2 regions of the Bifidobacterium sp. FKU genome follow, and region 2 is predicted to be linked to the other one. Evidence: riboswitches for the same ligand, from Rfam matches in the RefSeq annotation. Region 2 holds a riboswitch; the other holds the start of a gene.
The links. A riboswitch is a leader RNA that binds a small molecule or an ion and turns the genes downstream of it on or off. The one in region 2 is predicted to bind FMN.
Positions count from the first base shown of each region.

Region 1: it holds a riboswitch for FMN, as region 2 does, so the genes downstream of both, MMB48_RS03925 (ECF transporter S component) here and ribD (bifunctional diaminohydroxyphosphoribosylaminopyrimidine deaminase/5-amino-6-(5-phosphoribosylamino)uracil reductase RibD) in region 2, are expected to answer to the same signal.

Region 1 covers NZ_CP092888.1:873,886-881,265, reverse strand. Annotated here, with positions in the region: gene MMB48_RS03945 (energy-coupling factor ABC transporter ATP-binding protein) at 1-494, opposite strand, end outside; gene MMB48_RS03940 (pyridoxal phosphate-dependent aminotransferase) at 542-1,807, opposite strand; gene ppgK (polyphosphate--glucose phosphotransferase) at 2,193-2,960, opposite strand; gene MMB48_RS03930 (glycosyltransferase family 2 protein) at 3,058-4,080, opposite strand; FMN riboswitch at 4,165-4,316, shown strand; gene MMB48_RS03925 (ECF transporter S component) at 4,323-4,976, shown strand; gene MMB48_RS03920 (energy-coupling factor transporter ATPase) at 5,107-7,380, shown strand, end outside.
Region 2 covers NZ_CP092888.1:423,617-430,996, forward strand. Annotated here, with positions in the region: gene pabB (aminodeoxychorismate synthase component I) at 1-1,325, shown strand, start outside; FMN riboswitch at 1,324-1,438, shown strand; gene ribD (bifunctional diaminohydroxyphosphoribosylaminopyrimidine deaminase/5-amino-6-(5-phosphoribosylamino)uracil reductase RibD) at 1,538-2,665, shown strand; gene MMB48_RS01955 (riboflavin synthase) at 2,650-3,279, shown strand; gene MMB48_RS01960 (bifunctional 3,4-dihydroxy-2-butanone-4-phosphate synthase/GTP cyclohydrolase II) at 3,297-4,502, shown strand; gene ribE (6,7-dimethyl-8-ribityllumazine synthase) at 4,503-4,970, shown strand; gene MMB48_RS01970 (endonuclease/exonuclease/phosphatase family protein) at 5,062-6,171, opposite strand; gene ffh (signal recognition particle protein) at 6,248-7,380, opposite strand, start outside.

The DNA.
Region 1 (7,380 bases), 450 kb from region 2:
AGGTGCCGTTTCTCGGAATCCAGTTCGCTGGCCTTGGCCTTGGAGACCTGCGCCAGATCAAAATGCGCGAACAGATTGCCGATGCGCGCATGACGTTCTGACTCGGGCACCTTGTGCTTTTTCAGCGCTTCGGAAACAGCCTCGGAAATATTCGCCGCTTGGTAGAAACTGTTCGGAATCTCCTCGCGGCGAACTTTGCCGACCAGATTATCGATGCGCTTCGCGTCCTTCTTCACAGCCGGGTCAAGACGTTCCTCACCGCCCGCAATGGTCACCGTGCCGGTGTTGGCCTTCAACGAACCGTCCAGCAGACCCAGCAATGTGGATTTGCCTGCGCCGTTCAGTCCGATCACGGCCACCCGCCGCTCGCTGATGGTGATGTCCGTGGGAGCAAGTCCCACGTGCCCATCATCATACGTATGCCCGGCCTGATTCAAAGTGAACGTCAGCGATGCCGGGCGTGGCAGTTCTTTCGGTCTAAACAAGAATCCCATGCCGCTATTGTACGTGGAGTACAGGTGCGGTGCCGGCAAACACCGGCCTATCGCAGCAAAGCGGCGACGGTATTGAGCACGGCGCGGATGCCACGCTCGAATTCGTCCGGTTCGGGCAGCAGGGAAACGGCCAGGTATCCATTGGAGGTCATGTCGAAGAAGTAGCCGGGCTGTCCGGTGAGCTGGTGCTCGTCAATCAGCCGCAACACCATTTCGTTCTCATCGATGACTGAGGGCACTCGTAGCAGCACGTTCCAACCACCTTCGGCCCGTAGCACGCTGACCAGCCCGTTGGGATCGGCATTGAGCAGCGTATGCAGCTTGGCAAGATTATCGCGCACGCGCTCCCCCACCCGTCTGGTCTGTGCGGGCGCGGCGTTCAACAATGCGGGAATCCGTTCGGCGATGATGTCACTCATCGGCAGATAATCATCGGCGATGACGTCCAGTCGACGCTGGGCCTCGGCAACGTCCTCGTCGGGTCCGGACACCTGAATCCATCCGACTTTGGCGTGCGGCGCGGCCAGCATCTTGGAGAATCCGTCTAGGGCGAAGGTGAGCACGCCGCGCTCCCCCGCAAGCCGTGCGTTGTCGGGGAAAGGTTCGAGAGAGTAATCGAAGAACACTTCATCGGCGATAAGGGCGATGCCATGTTCACGGCACAATGTCACGATACGTGCACGCTCGGTTGGTTTTACGTACGAACCGGTCGGATTGTTCGGGTTGATGAGCACCAATGCTCTGATGCGTTCGCCACCGGGCTCGCTGAGTAGCCGCTCGAGTTCGGCGATGTCGATGAACCAGGAGCCGTCGAATTGCAACTGGTATTCGACCGTGTCGACGCATTCAAGCCGTGCAATCGACTCGATCAGCGGATAGCCTGGTTTGGGTGCCAGCACCGCGTCGCCGGCGTTGCAAAGTAACTTAATCAGCCATGAATACGCCTCGGACGTGGAGCTCAGCAGGTACAGGGCGTCCGGGTCAACGCCCTCGATGGCGGTATTCGCATTGGCGAAAACGGCATGGCGCTCGTTCCCGCCCTCGCTGGCGGCGGGCGAAGCCGACTGAGGGCTGCTTGCGTCTACCACGTTTGCCGTATTGAGGAATGCGGCCAATGCTTCTCGTGCCGCACGCGGTCCACGCGGGTCGGCCGTATACATGCTCGGCACCAATTCGGGTGCCAGCCCGTGGCGGGTCGGATTGGAATCGTTGAGTTTGCTGAGTGCGATGCCGTTTGCCTTGGCTGTCGCCTCGGCCGCCGCAATGGGATTCGGCGCAGAAATATCCACACGAGAAGAGAAATGCACGCTCATACCCTCCCACGATAGAACCACCCCTGCCGAGCCAGGTATATCGAGGCCTCATATCCACCAGCATCCAGCACTACGACAATCGTGCGGCACGGCAGCGGAGTCGTCAGACATACTATGACTTCAATCCACATCGAATAACGGCCTAGCTACATTCATTAGGTCATTTTCGCGCTCATTAGGTCACTGCTAGTCGAGCCTCACAATTGTTGATGCTTGAAACGCCGCCATTCCGAGCCCATTGCAATTCAGGTTTGGAATGGGAGTGACCTAATGAACACATAATCGACCTAATGAACGAATTACTCATTAAAAAAGGCCGCCCGAAATACTTGGACGGCCTTACATATGGTCAATACGGCTCCTGCGCCAGCAGAAATAACTCAGCTCACTGCTGCTTGGTGCTGGCATAGTAGGCGGCACCGACGATGCCGGCCTGGTTACGCAGCTTGGCGGGCACAATCGGGGTCTTGATATCCACGTACGGCAGGAACTTTTCGCTCTGACGGCTCACGCCGCCGCCGACGGTGAACAGGTCCGGGTTGAAGTACTTCTCCATAAGGCCGTAGTACTTGGTCAGACGCTTGGCCCACTTCTTGTAGCCCAGTTCCTCGTTCTCGCGAATCGCGGAGGAGGCATACTTCTCGGCGTCCAGATGCTTGGCGCTCAGGATGATGTGTCCGAGTTCGGTGTTCGGGATGAGCGCGCCGTTGTAGATCAAGGCGGTGCCGATGCCGGTGCCCAGTGTGGTGGCGATGACCAGACCATCCTGGCCCTTGGCGGCACCGAACTGGACTTCGGCCAGGCCGGCGGCGTCGGCGTCGTTCACCACGACGACCGGGCGGCCGCAGGCTTCGGAGAACACCTCAGTAACGTCCACGCCAATCCAAGACTGGTCGAGGTTGGCCATGAAGTCGAGCTTCTGGCCGGGCTTGATCGGCGCGGGGAAGGCGATGCCAACGGGTGCGGATTCAGGCACTTCGAAGTGGTCGAGCTGCTGCTTGACGATTTTGGCCACGGCCTGAGGAGTGGAGACCTCAGGAGTGAGAATCTTCAATCGCGGCTCGGCGAAATCGCCCTTGGTGAGGTCGACGGGCGCGGCCTTGATGCCGGATCCTCCGATGTCGACGCCAAAAGCCTGTGCGGTCTCAATCATCGTTGACTTCCTTTCCTTATATGTCATCGATCCACGATTTCGCCCAAGTCTAACGCGACCATCACGCGGACGCGCCGGACGGGCCGGGGCATGGCCGTCACTCAAGCGACGGCATGGGCTTCCAGGTGGGGTCGTGCATCAGCTTGCGCGAGTCCCACCAGCCCTTGGCAATCTGCACCAAACCGGTCTTGAGGTGCTCGCGATCCACCATCACCAGGCGAATGACTTCCTTGGCCGCGGTGAGCACGGTACCCAGTCCAAACACCAGCGGGCGGAAGTCACCATAGGTCATGAAGTACCGGGCCATGTATCCGCGGTTGCGCATGATGTGATACCGGTTCATGTCGGATGTGGAGTTGAGCTGGCGCACACCGGCGATATCCCAATTGCCGATTTCGCGCGTACGGCGCAGGATCACGTCGGGCACCACAATCGGGTTGGTGACCTTGCTGGCGCGGTAGCCATACATCGTGTCATCCCAGTAGATGAAGAAGCGCGGGTCCGGCAGACCGATTTCCGTGACCACACGGCGGTTGAACAGGCCGCCTTCGAAGCACAGCGTGTCCATCACTCGATACCCGGCCGGGCCAAATGCGGCGGGCGCAATCGGGTTCGGAATGCCCAGCGGCACAATGAAGTCGTACTGCCAGTAGAACGGGCCGCCATCGTAATCGAATCGGGATCCCTGAATCACCTCGTGCCTGTCGGTCCACTTGGACAGCTTGGCAATGGCGTCCGGCAGCACGGCCACATCGTCGTCCATCACCCAGAACCATGCGGCACCCAGCTCGTAGGCTTTGGCCACGCCGGCGGAGAAACCGCCCGCACCACCCAGGTTCTCGGTCTGCGGCGCATAGACCACACGTTCTTCGTTGCCGGACTGGTCGGCCACGGTGGTGCCCCATTGGCCGGTCACCTTGCCGGCAAACGCAGCGACCATGTCCGCCGTCTGATCGGACTGCTCATTGTCCACGATGACGATGCGCCACGGTGCCTGCTCAAGCGCCAGAATCGAATCGAACAGTACCTCGAGCAGCTGCTGACGTTTGTAGGTGGTGACGATCAGGGCAAGCTTGTCGATGGTGTTGTTGGGTTTCTTCACTTCAGCCATGGCTCCCATTGTTGCACTTGACCGGCACAAGACGAATTTCTGCACAGTGAAACGCGGGTTGCGTACGTCCGGCGCATGGCGTATGAATAAGCCTGTCAGTTTCAGGGAAGGTGCAATTCCTTACTGGCGGTAACCTGTGCCCCGGGTTTCATAACGGGGATGGCGGGAAGCCCGCGACCCGCGCAAGCGGCTGATCCGGTGAGATTCCGGAGCCAACGGTATAGTCCGGATGAAAGAAACGAGGGCTCATTATGAGCGTATCTTCGCGTATCCGCATGCAAGTTGTTCGTTCTGTGGCGCCCGAGGCCGAGGGTTCGGCCAGCGCGTCCACCGCCAGCACCAACGCCAAACTTGGCTCACACACCACTGGCGTGGCCGATTCCGGCCGCTGGTCCACGCGCCGTATCGCCATGTATGCGCTGTTCGTGGCGCTGGCGATGGTCACCAGCTTCATTGAATTCCCGATTACGCCGGTCACTTGGCTGAAGTACGACCCGTCCGGCATCGTCTGCCTGATCGCCGGCTTTGCGTATGGTCCGGCCGCCGCCGCAATCGTGTCTGTGCTCGGCTTTGTGCCGCACATGTTCGCCGACCCGTGGGGTTCGCTGATGGCTGTGCTGGTGGCGCTGTTCCTGTCTGTGCCGGCCGCGTTCATCTACCGTAAGATCCGTACGCGCAAGGGTGCCGCCATCGGCATTCTGGTGGGTGCGGTGCTGGCCATCGTGGTGGCGCTGGTGGGCAACCTCATCGTCACGCCGATTTACGCGCACATGACCTACCAGGCTGTGGCCGCGATGATTCTGCCGATTCTGCTGCCGTTCAACGTGGCTAAGATGGCGATTCACGCCGTGATCACCTTCCTGATCTACAAGCCGGTCTCCAACCTGCTGTCCAAGCAGCAGTGACTGGCCTGAGACGGGCCTATGCCCGCCACGACTAACGACCACTCAACGACCGCTCAAAGAACAAGAACGCAGAACTCCGGCCTTTGCCGGGATTCTGCGTTTTCGCCTATCAGTTACGGATTACTGTCTCATGACCGTTGCACCCCATTCCTTCGACGCCGACGAGTTCCACGATTCTGCCGAGCCTGCCTCCCCCGCCGCCGTACTCAAGGACATTCGTTTCAGCTATGACCGCGGCACCTCATGGGCTTTGGATGGCGTTTCGCTCACGGTCCATGCCGGCGAGCGCCTATGCTTGGTCGGTCCGAATGGATCGGGCAAGTCCACGTTGGCCCGTCTGATTGCGGGATTGACCGCGCCGGACGGTGGCGAAGTGACGCTACTGGAACAGCGCGTGTACGCAGCCGGCCCGAATGCCGACGCCTATCGCGCTGCCCGCCGCGGCATCGGTATGGTGTTTCAGAATCCCGAGGATCAGCTGGTCACCACCGTGTTGGAGGATGACGTGGCTTTTGGCCCGGAGAATCTCGGGCTGGAGCGCGGGCTCATCGGCGAGCGTATCGTTGATTCATTGCAGGCCGTGGGGTTGGCGAACTTACGCCAGTCCGACCCGACCCGTATGAGCGGGGGGCAGCAGCAACGCGCCGCCATCGCCGGCATGCTGGCCATGAACCCGGCGATGCTGGTATTGGATGAGCCGACCGCCATGCTGGACGAATCCGCACGCGCCGAAGTTATGCGCATTTTGGATGATTTGCAGGCGCGCGGCACCACAATCGTGCATGTCACGCATCATCCGGATGAGACCGTTCATGCCGATCGCATCGTGCGCATGGAGGCCGGGCGAATCGTTGGTGTCACTGCAGCCGTCGATAATCGACCCCCGCTGGCGGAGGCTGTCTCGCAAAGCGAGACCGAGGGTGGCATCGGCACAGAAGCCGCCCCCAGTCGTCCTACGAACGACAGCCCCCGCCAGCGGGAGCGCGAAGACGGCTCCGAACTGCCGCTGCTCTCCGATGGCATCGGTGATATGACGGACCCCATTATTCGCGTCTCGCATCTGACCTATCGCTATCCTTCGGCCAAACGGGCGGTTATCGATGACCTGTCGTTCACCATCGCGCGCGGTGAAACCGTGGCACTGATGGGCGTGAATGGTTCGGGCAAGTCGACGCTGGTGCGCATGTTGTGCGCGCTGGCCGCGCCGACCGCCGGCAGCATCGAGGTGGCCGGCGTTCCGGTGGCCTCGATTGGCAGGCGCGGTCACAACGCGCGTCCGAAGTCGGCGAATCGCAAGCAATTAGCGCAATTGCGCCGGCATGTGGGTTACGTGATGCAGCATCCGGAGCATCAGCTGTTCGCTGACACGGTAGCCGAGGATGTGGCGTACGGCCCACGCAACCAAGGGCTTGGCGAGACCGAGGTAGCCGACCGCGTGCGCGAATCACTGGAACTGCTGCATATCGGGCATCTTGCCGACCGCTCCCCCTTCGATCTGTCCGGCGGGCAACAACGATTGGCAGCCATTGCCGGCGTGCTGGCCTGCAATCCTGACGTGCTCATCATGGACGAGCCGACCGCGAGTCTGGACGTCCAGGCCAAGGAGCGCATCCATGAGCTGTTGCGCATGCTCAAATCACGTGGCGTGACCGTGCTCATCATCACCCATGACTGGGAGGAGGCCGAGCAAATCGCCGACCGCGTGGTCCGTATGCCGATTGCCGCCCCCGCATCCGGCGGCCCCGTCACGGCCACCGTCACCGCCACGGCCGTATCCTCCAACGGCCCTGTGCACTCAGTGATACACCGACTTGACCCGCGCGTGAAGATGGTGGGTTTCCTGGCCGCCATGTTCACGATGTTCGCGGTGAACACGCCAACCCAGCTCGCACTGGGCATTGCCATCACCCTGGCCGTTATCGCGGCGGCACGCCTGAACCCGTTACGGGTGCTTGAATCCATTCATCCGATTCTGATCCTGCTGGGGCTGATGGGCGTGGTCAATCTGTTTGTGGTACGCACCGGCACGCCGGTGGTGGTGCTTGGCCCGCTAAGCATCACCGATCAGGGCGTGACCATAGCAGTGCTGTACGCCTGCCGTTTCGCATTGGTAATCATTCTGGGCGCGGTGTTCCTCACTACCACCACGCCTACCGCCATGACCGACGCCTTCGACACCTTGATCAGTCCGCTCAACCGACTCGGCATCCACGCCCAGGAGATCGCGTTGGTCATGAGTCTGGCATTGCGATTCATTCCAACGCTGACCGACGAGACCCGTGCCATCGTCGACGCCCAATCCGCGCGTGGCGGTTCCATCGAAACCGGTTCGCTGGCCCAGCGTATCAAGGCGATGAGCGCGATTATCGTGCCGATTTTCGCCGGCACGTTGCGTCACGCGGAC
Region 2 (7,380 bases):
AGGAACGCTTCGCGTTCCTGGACTCCTCGATGCCGGGGGCGCAGGGGCGCTACTCGATCCTGGGACTCTTCCCCTATCTTGTGATCGAACATGGGCGGGGCGGATGCCTCGTCGACGGCGTTGCCGTGGAGGGTGATTTCTTCGATGTCGTGAAGAAGCGGCTTGGACCCTGCGATGGCGCGCGCGATCCGCGTCTGCCCCTCACGGGAGGCGCGATCGGGTATCTGGGATACGATTTCGGCCGCGAATCGTGCGGCGTGCCGACCAGGCACGATCCCGTCGCGGCCACACCGGAGGCGAGCATGGTCTTCTACGACCTGCTACTCATCGAGGACGTCCGGTCGCGGGCGTTGTTCTGTTGCTGCCAGGGGCGGACGATGACGGCCGCCCACGCCCTGACACGGGCGCAGGACCTGGTGGATTCATGCCCGCCCGCCCCTCATCCCGCGCGCCGACGTTCGCTCGCCCCATGCTCCTCCGATTTCACGCGGGCCGGGTACGGCGACGCCCTGGCCCGTCTCGTCGACCATCTGCGCGCCGGCGACGCCTACGTCGTCAACATGGCGCAGCGCCTGCGCCTGGAGACGTCCGAGAGCCCCTATGCCATCTACCGTTATCTGCGCACCCACAACCCGGCCCCGTTTTCCGCCTATCTGCGCGCACCGGGTCTCGACGTGTGCTGTTCGAGCATGGAACGGTTCATGGAGATTCGCTCGGGGCATGTGGTGACGCGGCCCATCAAGGGAACCCGGCCACGCGGCGGCACGCCGGACGAGGATCGGGCGAACCGCGAGGAACTCGCCCGCAGCGAGAAGGACCACAGCGAACTGCTGATGGTCGTGGACCTCGAACGCAACGACCTGTCGATCGTCTGCGAACCGGGTTCCGTCGGCACGGACCCCGACTTTGCCATCGAGACGTATCCTTCCGTATTCCATCTCGTCGCGACCGTCGAGGGGACGCTGCGCAAGGATCGTTGCGCCGTGGACGCGGTTCGCGCCGCGTTCCCCACCGGTTCGATCACCGGCGCCCCGAAGGTTCGCGCCATGCAGATCATCGACGAGCTCGAACGCGCGCCCCGGGGATTGTACACGGGCAGCATCGGGTATTTCTCCGATACGGGCGATTGCGATTTCAACGTCGTGATTCGCACCATCGTGCGGGAGGGAGGCGAGACGTCGCTCGGCGTGGGCGGAGGCATCACCGTGGAATCCGATTTCGACTTCGAGTACGACGAGACGATGCAGAAGGCCCGGGCGCTGCGTGAGGCCGCTTCCGTTGACAGGGGGAGCGTCGGCGAGTACAATCGTGGGCAAAACGAATAACTATCTTCAGGGCAGGGTGCGATTCCCTACCGGTGGTACAGCCCACGAGCCGCAAGGCATGATTTGGTGAGATTCCAAAGCCGACAGTACAGTCTGGATGAGAGAAGATGAAAGTACGTTTATGCTTCGTCGTACGCCCTGAAATGATGCCATATCATTTCAGGGCGTTTTCGTGTTCGCATGAACCTTCTTTTGTATGCCTTGGATAGCGTATGGGCGCAACATGCTTGGAGGCGTACATGGACGATGCGCGGTACATGGGACTCGCGATCGAGCTGGCGAAGCGAGGGGCCGGATACGTGAACCCCAATCCCATGGTCGGCGCGGTGATCGTCAAGGACGATCGGATCATCGGGCAGGGGTATCACGAGATGTTCGGCGGATTGCACGCCGAGAGGAACGCGTTGCGGCATTGCACGCAGTCGCCCGCCGGGGCGACGTTGTACGTCACGCTTGAGCCGTGCTGCCATTACGGCAAAACGCCGCCATGCACGGAGGCGATCGTGGAAAGCGGCATCGCAAGGGTCGTCGTCGGAACCTTGGACTGCAATCCCGTGGTGTCCGGCAAGGGCGTGCGCATGCTCGAAGACCACGGCATACGGGTCGATGTGGGGGTGCTGGCCGACGAGTGCCGGCATCTGATACGGGTGTTCAGCAAATACATCACCACGCATACGCCGTATGTCATCATGAAATACGCCATGACGATGGACGGGAAGATAGCGACCCATACCAATCGGTCTCAGTGGATCAGCGGCGAGGAGTCGAGGCGTCGGGTCCATCAGCTCCGTCGATCCGTCGCGGCGGTCATGGTGGGGGTGAACACGGTGATCGAGGACGACCCGTTGCTGACATGCCGCATGGCACACGGAAGGAACCCGGTTCGCGTCGTCTGCGATACGCGATTGAGGACGCCCCTCACCTCGCGGATCGTGCAGACGGCGAATGACGTCAGGACCTATATCGCCACCGCCTGCGATGACGAACGCAAGGCGGAGGACTACCGGCGGCACGGCTGCGAAATACTCGCCGTCGGAAGGAAGGGCGACCACGTCGATCTGGCGGACGTGGTGCGGCGCCTGGGGGATATGCAGATGGACAGCGTGCTGCTGGAAGGCGGGAGCGCGATGAATTGGAGCGCCCTCGAACAGCGGATCGTCGATGAGGCGCACGTGTACATCGCGCCGAAGATATTCGGCGGCGCCGCGAAAAGCCCGGTGGGTGGCCAAGGGGTCGCCCTGCCCTCCGACGCCGTCATGCTCCGGCCCCGCGCCTGCTCCCGGGTGGGAGAGGATTATCTGGTGGAAAGCGAGGTGGTGTATTCATGTTCACGGGAATAGTGGAGGAAGTCGGAACGGTGGCGGACATACGGAGGAGCGCCACCAACTGCACGCTGTCGGTCGACGCCACGAACGTTATGGAAGACCTCCATATCGGCGACAGCATGGCGGTGAACGGCATCTGTCTGACGGTCGTCGATTTCGACCGGCGACGCTTCACCGTCGACGTGATGAATGAGACGTGGCGCAGAACCTCGCTTGGCGTATTGCGCCACGGGAGCGGCGTCAACCTGGAACGGGCCCTGCCGGTGAACGGAAGGTTCGGCGGCCATATCGTCACCGGGCACATCGACGGCACGGGCAGCATATCCTCCGTGCGACGCGAAGGCAATGCCGTGTGGTACCGGATCGCGGCGCGAAACGAGATACTCGAAGGCATCGTCGAGAAAGGCTCAATCGCCGTCGACGGCATCAGCCTGACGGTCGCGGAGGTCACGGGAAGGGACTTCTCGGTATCGATCATCCCGCACACCTTGGCGCAGACGGTGCTGGGCGAGAAACGGGTCGGCGGCGTGGTCAATCTCGAAAACGACGTATTGGGAAAATACGTGCGGAACATGATGACGACCCGGACGGGACTGACGCAGGATCTGCTGTCCCGGTGCGGGTTCTGAGAAAGGATGCATGAATCATGAACCATCAGTCGGTGCAAGCGGCGTTGCAGGCGCTGCGGGAAGGAAAACTCGTTCTGGTCATCGATGACGAGGACCGGGAGAACGAGGGGGATCTCATCTGTGCCGCGCAGTCGGCCACCACATGGAACGTCAATTTCATGGCAACCCACGCCAAGGGATTGATCTGCATGCCCATGAGCGAGCAACTGGCCCACAAGCTGATGCTTCCGCCCATGGTCGAGCACAACACCGATAACCATGAAACCGCTTTTACGGTGTCCATCGATTACCGTGGCACCACGACCGGCATCTCCGCCGAAGAGCGGGGATTGACGGCTCGCATGTGCGTCTCCGATGACGTGGAACCCCTCGATTTCCGCAGACCGGGGCACATGTTCCCCCTGGTGGCGAAGAAGGGCGGCGTTCTGGAACGGAACGGGCACACGGAGGCGACCATCGACCTCATGCGGCTGGCGGGATTGCGCGAATGCGGCCTGTGCTGCGAGATCATGGACGACGATGGCCGGATGATGAGGACCCCCGACCTGACCCGGTTCGCCCAGAAGCATCAGATCCCGCTCCTGACCATCAAGGAACTGCAGGAATACAGGAAAGCGCACGATACGCTCGTCGAATGCGTCTCGACCGTGGCGATGCCCACGCGATACGGGGAATTCACGGCGCACTGCTATGTGAACAGGTTGAACGGCGAGCATCATGTCGCGCTGGTCATGGGGGATCTGGGCGATGGGACCGATGTGTTATGCCGGGTGCATTCGGAATGTCTGACCGGTGACGTCTTCGGCTCGTTGCGTTGCGATTGCGGTCAGCAGTTGGACGCGGCGATGAGGATGATCGCGGAGCATGGTTCGGGCGTGCTGCTGTACATGCGTCAGGAAGGGCGGGGCATCGGTCTGGTCAACAAGCTGAAGGCCTACCGTCTGCAGGACGAGGGCATGGACACGCTCGACGCCAATCTCGCGTTGGGATTCCCCGGTGACGCGAGGGAGTACTACATCGGAGCGCAGATTCTCAGGGATCTGGGGATACGGTCTATGCTCCTGCTGACCAACAATCCCGACAAAGTGTATCAATTGGAAGACTATGGAATGGAGATCCGCGACAGAATACCAATCGAAATCGAAGCCAATGCTTACGACAGTTTCTATCTCAAAACCAAGAAAAACCGCATGGGACATATCCTGAACATGGAGGAGGAATAAATGCACACGTTCGAAGGCGATCTGGTAGCCGAAAACATCACGATAGGCATCGTTGTGGCGAGGTTCAACGAGTTCATCACCTCAAAACTGCTGGCAGGGGCGCTGGACACCCTGAAAAGGGAGAATGTCCGCGAACAGGACATAGCGGTGGCCTGGGTTCCGGGCGCCTTTGAGATACCCCTGATCGCGTCGAGGATGGCCAAGAGCAAGCGCTACGATGCGATCATCTGCCTGGGCGCGGTCATTCGGGGCAGCACCAGCCACTACGATTACGTGTGCAACGAGGTCTCGAAGGGAATCGCGCAGACCAGCCTCGACACCGGTGTGCCGGTGCTGTTCGGCGTGCTGACGACGGATTCCATCGAACAGGCAATCGAACGGGCCGGCACCAAAGCGGGGAACAAGGGTTCCGAGTGCGCGCAGGGCGCGATCGAAATGGTGAATCTGATCCGCTCCATGGACCTCTGACGGCGAACCACCCGGCTGCGGGCGGGGGTCTTCCAGACGTTCCCGCCCGCTTCGCGCCACACGGCCAAGGCCCGATCGATCGCCGCGCCCGCTACCGCAGGGTGAGCGTTGCGGCCAAAGCCAGATGGTCGGTGTCCGGCACTTCGAAGGACGTCACACCGGACGGCCTGAGCCCTTGGGTGAACAGGATATGGTCCAGTTCGATGCGCGGCCACTTGAGCCAGCGCGGGAAGGTGAGATTCGGGCCGGCGGCTTGAGTCAGACTTGCGTCCTTGAACCCGGACTTGAGCAACGCGCGGAAGCTCGGGTGGTCGGTGCTCGAGTTAAGATCGCCCATAACGACGACGATATTGCGATTGCTGACGGATTGTGCACGGGCGAGTTCTCGCAGACCCAGAATGCCGGCCGACCAATCCGCGCAGCCGCGCATCGGCGATTTCGGGTGAGCCGAACAAAGCGTCACTGTGCGATTACCGGAGGTTTTGAGGGTGATGGCGGGAACGTCGGCGGCAGGGATGGAGACCACGTTGGGCACCGCTGCGCTCGGCTCGTAGCGGGAATAGATCACGTTGAATCCGCCATTATCGGTCTCTTTGGCGTCTCCGAACTGATGGTAGGGGAGGAGTTCGTTGATGTCGGCTTCGGTAAGACGTGTGATGAGGTCGTCGGTGACTTCCTGCAAGGCCAATACGCTGATATTGCGTTCGCGAATATTGCGAATGATTTCAGCGGCGTCGGCGCGTCCGTATCGACAATTCATCGTCATAACCGAGAACTGGGGCGAGAGTGTTTCACGCGTTGTTTCACGGTGCCCATCGGAGATTGTTTCGGGCCCTTCCTTCGGAGTGTTTGAGGTACCCGATGTATTGCTGTTATGGCTTTTTGACAGCGTCGGCGAAGTTGTTTCACGGGCTGTTTCACGGTGGGATTCTCTGCGTTTGCCGGCTGGGTCGATTGACGTACCCCAGTAGCTGATGCGCTGTGAGCTGGCAATCAGCGCGACCATAATAAGCAACGACATCGCAGTCCATTCATGTTGCCATGCGGCGACCGCGGCCAGAATCATCAAAGGAACCCACAACAGCGGAGTCAGGGCAATCATGTACGGAAGCGGCATGCGGGCCTCGAGACCGGCGGGCAGCGCGCTTAAGGCCGTCCATAACAGTGCGATGATTGCCACCGCGCCGAGGATTGTCGTCATGGAAGTTCCTTTCGAAATACAAATTGAACCGAGATATAACTTGGCTCCCCTCTGCGAGGGGAGCCAAGTTATGAGATCAGCGACCGAACAGTCCGCCAAGGCCTCCGCCGAGGTTCGGCGGCAGTTCAGTGCCACCGTCGACGTTGCCCATCATCTGCTCAAGGCCGGCGGGCAGGGCCGGGTTCTGTGGCTTCTTGGCGAAGGCGGAACCGCCGGTCGAACCGGAGGACTTGCCGGCCAGCTTGTCGCGCAATGCCTTTTCCTCGGCCTCGCGCTTCATCGGATTGCCGGACTTGCCGCCCTTCTTCTTGTTCTTGCCCTTCTTCTTGCCGCCGCCCATAGCCGGGCCGCCGAAGCCGGGGATGCCGCCGCCCATGCCGCCACGATTGGACATGCGCTTCATCATCTTTGCGGCCTGCTCGAAACGCTGCAGCAAAGCGTTCACCTGAGAAACCGTCACGCCGGAACCATAGGCGATACGGGCGCGGCGGGAACCATTGATGATCGACGGATCGCGGCGCTCGGCCGGGGTCATCGAGCGAATAATCGCCTCGGTGCGGTCGATTTCCTTCTCATCGAACTGCTCGAGTTCCTTGCGGTGCTGGGCCATGCCCGGAATCATGCCGAGCAGCGACTTCATCGAGCCCAGCTTGCGCACCTGCTGCAGCTGATCGAGGAAGTCGTCCAGGCCGAAGGAGCCATCGGAGATCTTCGCGGCGGCCTTGCGGGCCTCCTCCTCGTCGAACTGCTTCTGCGCCTGCTCGATGAGCGTCATGATGTCGCCCATGTCGAGGATGCGCGAAGCCATGCGGTCCGGGTGGAAGACCTCGAAGTCCTTCAACCCCTCGCCATTGGATGCGAACAGGATCGGCTTGCCGGTCACGGACGCCACGGACAACGCGGCACCGCCACGGGCGTCGCCATCGAGCTTGGAGAGCACCACGCCGGTGAAATCCACACCCTCGTCAAAGGCCTTGGCGGTCCTGACGGCATCCTGGCCGATCATCGCGTCGATGACGAACAGGATTTCGTTGGGGTGCACGGCATCGCGGATGTCGCGAGCCTGCTTCATCAGCTCCTCGTCCACGCCCAGACGACCGGCGGTATCGATGATCACCGTGTCGTAGAGCTTCTGCTTGGCGAGTTCGATGGAATCGCGGGCCACCTTCACCGGGTCGCCGGAGGTCTGGCCCGGAGCTGCGACGGCCT